3 regions of the Enterobacter ludwigii genome follow, and region 3 is predicted to be linked to each of the others. Evidence: predicted binding sites of a transcription regulator. Region 3 holds the regulator's gene; each other region holds the start of a gene.
The links. The regulator Fur, encoded in region 3, represses iron uptake genes when iron is present. The targets are predictions, from matches to a motif close to ATAATAATGAGAACNACTATCAA.
Positions count from the first base shown of each region.

Region 1: a site for Fur is predicted at 1,923-1,945, ahead of feoA (ferrous iron transporter A). Genes of this name have one in related genera too.
Region 2: a site for Fur is predicted at 1,836-1,858, ahead of exbB (tol-pal system-associated acyl-CoA thioesterase). Genes of this name have one in related genera too.

Region 1 covers NZ_CP017279.1:2,923,315-2,926,596, reverse strand. The annotation lists gene feoB (Fe(2+) transporter permease subunit FeoB) at 1-1,624, opposite strand, end outside; gene feoA (ferrous iron transporter A) at 1,655-1,882, opposite strand; gene BH714_RS13770 (Tex family protein) at 2,175-3,282, opposite strand, start outside.
Region 2 covers NZ_CP017279.1:4,423,120-4,426,401, forward strand. The annotation lists gene yghB (DedA family general envelope maintenance protein YghB) at 1-331, opposite strand, end outside; gene metC (cystathionine beta-lyase) at 481-1,668, opposite strand; gene exbB (tol-pal system-associated acyl-CoA thioesterase) at 1,920-2,651, shown strand; gene exbD (TonB system transport protein ExbD) at 2,656-3,081, shown strand; gene BH714_RS20815 (hypothetical protein) at 3,127-3,282, opposite strand, start outside.
Region 3 covers NZ_CP017279.1:505,936-509,217, reverse strand. The annotation lists gene ybfF (esterase) at 1-310, shown strand, start outside; gene ybfE (LexA regulated protein) at 439-726, shown strand; gene fldA (flavodoxin FldA) at 882-1,412, shown strand; gene fur (ferric iron uptake transcriptional regulator) at 1,701-2,147, shown strand; gene chiQ (ChiQ/YbfN family lipoprotein) at 2,256-2,585, opposite strand; gene chiP (chitoporin ChiP) at 2,633-3,282, opposite strand, start outside.

The DNA of each region.
Region 1 (3,282 bases), 2.4 Mb from region 3:
TGTTATCCGCAGCCTGTCCGCTCAGGGTGAAGCTGTTCAGCGCGCTCAGGAAAATACTCACGATAACAATCACTTTACCGGCACGCAGGACGAAGCCTTTCAGGCGCTGCCAGGTCTGGATCACTAGGCTTTTAAGATGGGGGACGTGGTAGACCGGCAGTTCCATAACGAACGGCGACGCTTCGCCGCGCATGATGGTGTGTTTCAGCATCAGCCCCGTGAGAATGGCCATGACGATACCCAGCACGTACAGCGAGAAGACCGCCAGCGCCCCCTGCTGCCCAAAGAAGGCCGCGGCAAAGACCGCGAAGATAGCCAGTCGCGCACCGCAGGACATAAACGGTGCCATCATAATGGTCATCAGACGTTCACGCGGCGCATCCAGCGTACGGGCACCCATAACCGAGGGCACGTTACAGCCGAAGCCCACGATCAGCGGCACGAAGGATTTGCCCGGCAGACCGAGCGCCTGCATCAGGCGATCCATGACGAAGGCGGCGCGCGCCATGTAACCGGAATCCTCAAGGAAGGAGAGGAACAGATACATCATGCCGATTTGCGGCACCAGAGGCAGTACGGTGTTGATACCACCGCCAATCCCCTGGGCAAGGAAGATGGTCAGCCATTCCGGGAAATGCAGGGTGTAACCCACCCACTGAATGCCATGAACAAAGATAGCAACGGAACCGGCATCGAAAATCGGCTGGAGTGCGCCACCAATGTTAATGGCGAGCAAGAACATCAGGTACATCACCAGCAAGAAGACCGGCAAACCGAGGAAGCGGTTAAGCACAACCTTATCCACGGCCGCGGTGAAGCGGCTCGGTTCCGCCGTCAGGGCGTTACTGACCACGTCGCAAATCGCGGCGATGGCCTGATAGCGAGCATCAGCGATATGCAGGGCCGGGTCATCCAGCTCGTCGCTCAGACGGGCGAGGACCACGTCCAGTTTATCTGCCGCATGACCAGCATAGGCGCGGCTGTAGATATCCCCTTCCAGCATTTGCAGGCCGAGCCACAGGCGCTGTTTCGCGGGCATGCTTTTGTCCATCTCTTGCGCCAGCAGATCCGCTTCGCGCAGGAGCGGCTGGGCGTAGTGCACCAGCTCAACGTTACGATTTCCCGCGTGGCGATCGATAGCCAGTTTCAGGGCATCAATACCGCGGGCGCGCGTCGACACCAGCGGAACGACCGGGCACCCCAGCCGTGCGGAGAGGGCATCGACGTCGATACGCAGTTTCTGTTTCTCTGCAATGTCGAGCATGTTGAGCGCCACGATGCAGGGAATGCCCAGCTCCAGCAGCTGCAGCGTCAGGTAGAGGTTACGCTCAAGGTTTGAGGCATCAACCACGTTGATAAGCAGATCCGCGTCGCCGCTAAGAATATAGTGACAGGCAATCTGCTCATCGAGCGAAGTTTGCGAGGAGATCGTGGTTAAGGAGTACGTGCCGGGCAGGTCAACCAGCGTGACCTGGTGATCTGTTGTTGAGAACAGGCCTTCTTTGCGTTCAACCGTTACGCCAGCCCAGTTACCGACGCGCTGGCGCGCACCCGTGAGCTGGTTAAATAGCGTTGTCTTGCCGGAATTAGGATTGCCAATTAAGCCAATAGTTAATTTTTTCATTTTTCTGGACTCACTGAAACCGCTGGCTTGTTATCGGGATAAAGCTTCGACTTCTATTAATGCGAGATCTTTTTTACGCAATACCAGATTTACGCGTCGGGTTTCGATATGCACCGGATCACCTAACGGGGCGACGCGCACGACCTGAAATGACGAGCCGGGCAGCATGCCCAGCGACAGCAGCTTTTGTCGATAGGCCGGGCTAATTTCGTGGGTAAAACCGGTAATTTTCCATGCACTGTCTGGAGTGAATTGCATAATGCCTGATTCCACGAGAGGTTAAAATATCTACTATGGGATGATAATGAGAATAGTTTTTATCAGCAATAATAAAACTGTGACGGAATGTTGTTTGCGGTATTAATTTACGGCCTGTTTGACCTTGCTCAATATTTACTGATTCTGCGGCAGGGAGAGGAACGGCTTATTTGTTAATAGTGTGATCACTGGTGGTTGAAATATAGATATACAACCGGTTTCATATTTTACAATTAATTTCGGCGGGATAACGGCCCGGTGAGTGACGCATCACCGGGCCTTTTTTATGCGGTTAGCGTTTCTTACCCATTGCTGCCGCCAGCGCATCCATCATGGCGCTGTTGCCCGCAGGCTGGGCGTCACGTCCGCGTGGCTTCGCCGCTTTTGCGGCCGGGCGCTGCTGCTCGCGTCCGCCGCCGTTACTGCCGCGGCGCGCGTTGGCTTCACCTGGCTGCTCGTCCAGACGCATCGTCAGGGCGATACGCTTACGCTGCAGATCCACTTCCATCACCTTCACCTTCACAATGTCGCCCGCTTTGACCACGGTATGCGGATCTTCAACGAATTTATCGGCAAGGGAAGAGATGTGGACCAGACCATCCTGGTGCACGCCGATATCGACAAACGCGCCAAAGTTGGTGACGTTAGTGACCGCCCCTTCGAGTACCATGCCCGGAAGCAGGTCATTCATGGTTTCAACGCCGTCGGCGAAGGTCGCGGTTTTAAACTCAGGACGCGGATCGCGGCCCGGTTTTTCCAGCTCTTTGATGATGTCCGTGACCGTCGGCACCCCGAACTGTTCGTCGGTAAAATCGACCGCCTTCAGGTTGCGCAGCGCGCTGCTGTCGCCCATCAGGTCTTTCAGCGCCTGCTGGGTTGCGGCCAGAATGCGTTCCACTACCGGGTACGCTTCCGGGTGAACGGTTGAGGCATCCAGCGGGTTATCGCCGTGGTTGATGCGCAGGAAGCCTGCGCACTGCTCAAACGCTTTTGGCCCCAGACGGCTCACCTTCAGCAACTGCTGGCGGTTCTGGAACTGGCCGTTTTCATCACGCCAGGCAACGATGTTTTGCGCCATCATGCGGGTTAAGCCCGCCACGCGGGTCAGCAGGGGAACAGAGGCCGTGTTCAGGTCAACGCCGACGGCGTTTACGCAGTCTTCCACGACCGCATCCAGCTTACGGGCCAGCTGAGTCTGGCTCACGTCATGCTGATACTGGCCGACGCCGATGGATTTCGGGTCGATCTTAACCAGCTCCGCCAGCGGATCCTGCAGACGACGGGCGATAGAAACCGCACCGCGCAGGGAAACGTCCAGGTCCGGGAACTCCAGGGCGGCCAGTTCAGACGCTGAATAGACGGAAGCGCCCGCCTCGCTGACAATCACTTTCTGTGCGGTG
Region 2 (3,282 bases), 940 kb from region 3:
GATATTTATGCGGTAACTGAGCCAGCCAGCCTTTCACGACGCGCGTATTGCCGAGCCAGCGGCCCTGCAGATAGCTCAGCCAGCAACCGAGGCTGGCAGCGGAGGTGAGTATGACCATCGTCGGCGTGAAGTCCATGACGCCTTTACCGATTAACGCCCCGGCCAGTAAAAGCAGGCTGTCACCGGGTAAAAATGAGGCTGGCAGTAATCCATTTTCCAGAAACAGGGTTGCGAACATCACGAAATAGACGATACCTACAACGTGAGGGTCCGCCAGCGCGGCAAAATCGTGTTGCCAGAGTGCCGCAATAATATCTTGAATAACAGCCATGGACTTTCCTGTGGAACAGCAGATGCAGATATAGCGCTATTGTACTCCCTAATTCGCCCGTGGGGTTTGATCGCGGGCGCAACTAATGCAGACTTTTCTGGTGGCAGTGTTCACAAAAGCGTCCAGGGAGTACATTTTCAGCATGCACTCTACACGATACGTTCAAACCCTGCCGCTAAATCCGCAATTAAATCGTCAACATCTTCTAAACCAATATGCAGTCGGATCAGCGTGCCGCTGAAATCCACTTCTCCACCGGGGCGCAGGGCCGCAATTTGCTCCGGCTGGTTAGGCAGGATCAGGGATTCAAACCCGCCCCAGGAGTAAGCCATGCTGAAAAGGGTAAAATGATCCAGGTAGTTCGCCAGTTCGTCGTTACTGAGCCGTTTTTTAAGAACAAATGAGAACAACCCGCTACTGCCCGTAAAGTCACGTTGCCAGAATTCATGGCCTTTGCTGCCCGGAAGCGCCGGATGGTTAACGCGCTCGACCTGCGGGTGCCGGGCCAGCCATTCGGCCACCTTCAGACTGCTTTCATGGTGCTGACGCAGGCGCACCCCCAGCGTACGGATACCGCGGCTGGTCATGTAGGCCGTATCCGCATCCACCATCTGGCCCATCAGGTAGGCATTCTCCCGAAGTTGATCCCAGCAGCGCGCGTTGGATACCGCAGTACCGATCATGCCATCAGAGTGGCCAATCAGATATTTGGTCGCGGCTTGAATAGAGATATCAATGTCGAATTCCAGCGCCCTGAACAGCACGCCCGCCGCCCAGGTGTTGTCGATCATAATGATTGCCTCGGGGGCTTTGCTGCGCACTGCTTTCACAATAGCCGGGACGTCGTGCACTTCCATGGTGATAGAGCCTGGGGATTCCAGAAATACAATGCGCGTGTTCGGCTGAATAAGTTCAGCGATACCTTCGCCAATCAGCGGATCGAACCAGCCGGTGGTCACGCCGAGCTTGCTGAGGATTTTGGTGCAAAAATCCTGGCTTGGTTCATAAGCGGTATTGGTCATCAGGATATGGTCGCCCTGTTCCACAAACGCCAGAATGGTATTGGCGACTGCCGCCGCACCACAGGGGAACAGGGCGCAGCCCACGCCGCCTTCCAGTTCGCACATGGCTTCCTGAAGTGAAAAATGGGTTAGCGTGCCACGACGGCCATAGAACAGCCCGCCTTTGGCGCGGTTGCGCGTGGCGATTTTTTTATCCTCGACGGTATCAAATACCAGCGAGGAGGCGCGTTGAATCACGCTGTTGACCGATCCCTGAGTATATTTTTTGCTGCGTCCTGCCTGTACCAGCGTGGTATCAAGATGCTTCTTTGTCATGTTCGCTAACCCTGTTTTTATACGTCTGGACGTCCAGACTACCACGATTGTAAAAATCTGCACCCGGGGGCTTATCGAATAAGCAGAAAATATTAGCAAAAATACGCATAAGAAATTTTTACTGCGTAAGCGCAAGGAAAGTGAACGAAAATTACGGCAGTATGTAAATACTAATGAGAACTACTATCAATTCGACGACGTTTTGATATTATTACGGTCAGATTTTGTGATTTGCGTCCTGGAGATACAGAGTGGGTAATAATTTGATGCAGACGGATCTCTCCGTCTGGGGCATGTATCATCATGCTGACATCGTGGTTAAGATTGTGATGATCGGCCTGGTTCTGGCGTCCGTGATCACCTGGGCTATCTTCTTCAGTAAGAGCGTCGAACTGCTGTCGCAGAAGCGTCGCCTCAAGCGGGAACAACAGCAACTGGCTGAAGCCCGCTCCCTGGATCAGGCCTTAGACATGACCTCATCCTTCCATGGAAAAAGCCTGACCACCCTGTTAGTCAACGAAGCACAGAACGAGCTGGAACTCTCCGCAGGCAGTGAAGATAACGAAGGCATTAAAGAACGTACCGGCTTCCGCCTGGAGCGTCGCGTTGCTGCCGTTGGCCGCCATATGGGCCGCGGTAACGGTTATCTGGCCACTATCGGGGCGATCTCACCGTTTATCGGTCTGTTCGGTACGGTCTGGGGCATCATGAACAGCTTTATCGGCATTGCGCAGACGCAGACCACCAACCTGGCGGTGGTTGCGCCAGGGATTGCCGAAGCGTTGCTGGCGACCGCAATCGGTCTGGTCGCGGCCATTCCTGCGGTCGTCATCTATAACATCTTCGCGCGTATGATTGGCAACTATAAAGCCACGCTCGGTGACGTCGCCGCGCAGGTGCTGTTGCTGCAAAGCCGCGATCTTGACCTCAATGCCAGCTCCGTTAAACCGGTGCATGCGGCGTCTAAACTGCGCGTAGGTTGATTGTATGGCGATGCGTCTTAACGAAAATCTGGACGATAACGGTGAAATGCATGAAATCAACGTGACGCCGTTTATCGACGTCATGCTGGTTCTGCTGATTATCTTCATGGTGGCTGCGCCGCTGGCGACGGTCGACGTGAAGGTGAATCTGCCTGCCTCTTCCAGCCAGCCGCAGCCGCGTCCTGAGAAACCTGTCTATTTGTCGGTGAAAGCGGATAAATCGATGTTCCTCGGCAATGACCCGGTGACGGAGCAGTCTGTTATCCCGGCGCTGGATCAGCTCACCGGCGGCAAGAAAGACACCACGGTTTTCTTCCGCGCGGATAAAACCGTCGATTACGAAACCATGATGAAGGTAATGGACACGCTGCATCAGGCGGGTTATCTCAAGATTGGGCTGGTCGGCGAAGAGAAAGCGGCCGCGAAATAACAAAGAAGCTGGCGAAAGCCGGCTTTTTTTATGCGTGTCGGGCGATCAGTTTTTTGTCTCAGTGGACGCAGGCGCAGGCGCGTGGGACGCCAGCGCGTCTTCATCAAGCGCAACGCAGGTGACGTTTGACGTGCGGTACTCGCCGTCGGACAGTTTGCGCGTCAGGCGCAGGGTGGCCACTTCTCTGGCGAGCAGATACTG
Region 3 (3,282 bases):
AGAAGGCGTTATTCAGTTTCTGCTGAAGTCGTTTGTCGACGGCCAGTGGCGTTTCAACGTGCCGGTACTCTGGGCGCAGTACAACAACATCGTCGGCTGGGATACGGTGCCCGCCTGGCAACACCCTACCCTCTTTATTCGCGGCGGTAACTCCCCTTATGTCACCGACGCCTACCGCGACACCTTGCTGGCGCAATTCCCGCAGGCGCGCGCCCATGTCATCGCCGGTGCCGGACACTGGGTTCACGCGGAAAAACCTGACGCCGTGTTACGCGCCATCCGCCGCTATCTCTCTGATACTGCGAATTGATTAAAAAGAGAGCGACTGGAAGGTTGCGGGCTTCCAGTCGTTGGCGTGCCGTTTTTGGTGATGTATGATGGCGCGCTCATCGCCCGGGCAATAGCAGGGCGGCTTGTTTCCCCCGAAGTCTCAGAATCATGGCCAAAGAACAAACGGACCGTACGACACTAGATCTGTTCGCGAATGAGCGTCGACCGGGACGACCGAAAACGAATCCGCTTTCGCGCGATGAACAGCTGCGTATTAATAAACGCAACCAGCTTAAACGCGATAAAAATCGTGGGCTTAAGCGTGTCGAACTGAAGCTCAATGCCGATGCCGTCGATGCGCTTAACGAACTGGCTGAAGCGCGTAATATCAGCCGTAGCGAGCTCATTGAAGAGATGTTGATCGCCCAGCTTGAGACGTTGCGCCGCCAGGCATAAGTCTGAAAATCCCCTTTCTTACCCTTTTCATGTAGCACAGAGTGCAGTCCTGCGCGATAGCTGTTTCCGCGGGGTTGCCAGTTCTGCTATTATTGCCCTTATCCGTGGACAAATTGCGCCACCATACCATTAAGTTTCAAGAGGTTATTTTACTCATGGCAATCATCGGCATTTTCTTCGGCAGTGATACCGGCAATACCGAAAATATCGCAAAAAACATTCAAAAACAGCTCGGTAAAGACGTTGCCGATGTGCATGACATCGCCAAGAGCAGCAAAGAAGATCTCGAAGGCTATGACATCCTGTTGCTGGGTATCCCAACCTGGTACTACGGTGAAGCCCAGTGTGACTGGGATGATTTCTTCCCGACGCTGGAAGAAGTGGACTTCAACGGCAAGCTGGTCGCCCTGTTTGGCTGCGGCGATCAGGAAGACTACGCTGAGTACTTCTGTGACGCGCTGGGCACTATCCGCGATATCATTGAACCGAATGGTGCAGTTATCGTAGGCCACTGGCCGACTGCAGGTTACCACTTCGAAGCGTCTAAAGGCCTGGCCGATGACGACCACTTCGTGGGTCTGGCGATCGACGAAGACCGTCAGCCAGAACTGACCGCAGAGCGCGTTGAGAAGTGGGTGAAGCAGATCCGCGAAGAACTGCACCTGGACGATATTCTTAACGCCTGATTGTTAGTGTGGCGCAACCCCGGTTGCGCCCAGGAACCGGGTCAAACGATTAAATTAATCGCTACAATCTTTTAACTTTTTCGCCCAGACCTGTACAATGTCTCCCAGGTAAAATGGGGTGCCATTGAGTAAGTTTGTCGGTGATACCACGTTTTTATAAGCATACTTTGCCTGAGACTTGCAGTTTTCATTTAGCCATGGCAGTTCTATAATGAGACGCATTATTCCAGGTGCATTTTCTGTCACTTCCTCCAGAAGTGAATCGTTTAGCAACAGGACAGATTCCGCATGACTGACAACAATACCGCATTAAAGAAGGCTGGCCTGAAAGTTACGCTTCCTCGGTTAAAAATCCTTGAAGTGCTTCAGGGTCCAGACAATCACCATGTCAGTGCGGAAGACCTTTACAAGCGTCTTATCGACATGGGTGAAGAGATTGGGCTGGCAACCGTCTATCGCGTGCTGAACCAGTTTGATGACGCGGGCATTGTTACCCGTCATAATTTCGAAGGCGGTAAATCTGTATTCGAACTGACCCAGCAGCAGCACCACGATCACCTGATCTGCCTGGATTGTGGCAAGGTCATTGAATTTAGCGATGATTCCATCGAAGCACGTCAGCGTGAAATCGCTGCTCGTCATGGTATCCGCCTGACCAACCATAGCCTGTATCTGTATGGTCACTGTGCAGAAGGTGATTGCCGCGAAGACGATCACGCACACGACGCCAAATAAGTCGAACTTTCATACTCTGAGCCAGCCGCAAGGTTGGCTTTTTTTTGCCTGTCACCCGGCAAAAAAAAGCCCGGTAAGCACAGCGCCACCGGGCCTTAACACACTTACTTAATTTCCGTTGTTACTGCGTATTTCCTTCCAGATCTGGTCGCAACGCTTCGCCACTTCCTGATCGTTACCGGTTTTACGCGCCTGAATACAGGCCTGATAGTCCATTACGCGAACATTTTCCTGCGTCGCAAACTGCTCATGCGCCTTCTCTTTCTTCAGCACATTCAGCACGCTCTGGCAGGCTTCAATTTTCTCCGGTGAACCTTCAGCGGTGTTAATGCAGGCGCTGTAAGCCTCCTTCAGGCGAGAATTTTCTTTCGGTGCCGGGTCCTGGGCGCAAGCCACCAGCCCCGAGGCCAGCAACGCGACGATTACCATTTTTTTCATCATGTGCAGTCTCCATTCCGGCGGGACGGAACCCGCCGGAGCGTTCATCAGAAGATAGTGAATGGTGCGATAACCATGAATTTCACGTCACGTTCATCCTGGAAGATGTTGCCGTAACCGCCCGCGTAGCTTGGAATATCAGAGTGGTTGTCATACTGCGTGAAGTGCAGCTTGAACATCGTGCCTTTCGCACGTCCGTCCTGCACGGTATAGATGGCATCCAGGCTGTAAGAGGACTCTTTCAGACGGTAGTTCGGATCGTAGTACGCATCCGGTATGGCCATGTCGCCCGGTTTGGCGTCCCAGGCATACGCGTAGGAGGCACCCACAGCCCAGCCCGGCAGGTTCCAGTTTTTCAGGTCATACATTGCGCCGAAGAAGACCGCTTTTTCGCCGTCGGCGTTGAAGTCAGAGCGGTTATCCCACCAGATATCCAGACGACCGTTGGAAGATGCGTAAGTCGGGGTCATACGCTGCAGGAAGTAGCCCTGCTGCCCTTCCGCCTTCACCCATGTTCCTTCCAGACGCAAATCCACCTGACCCACTTTGTAGCCAAAGGTCAGCGCCTGCAGCCAGGCCGTGCCGTCATAAATATCGTTGACGCCACCATCGCTGACTTTGTCTCGCGTGCCGTAGAACTGGTAACTGGTACTCAACGGACTCCCTGCGATATCAAATTTGTAGCTGGCTTTGGCAA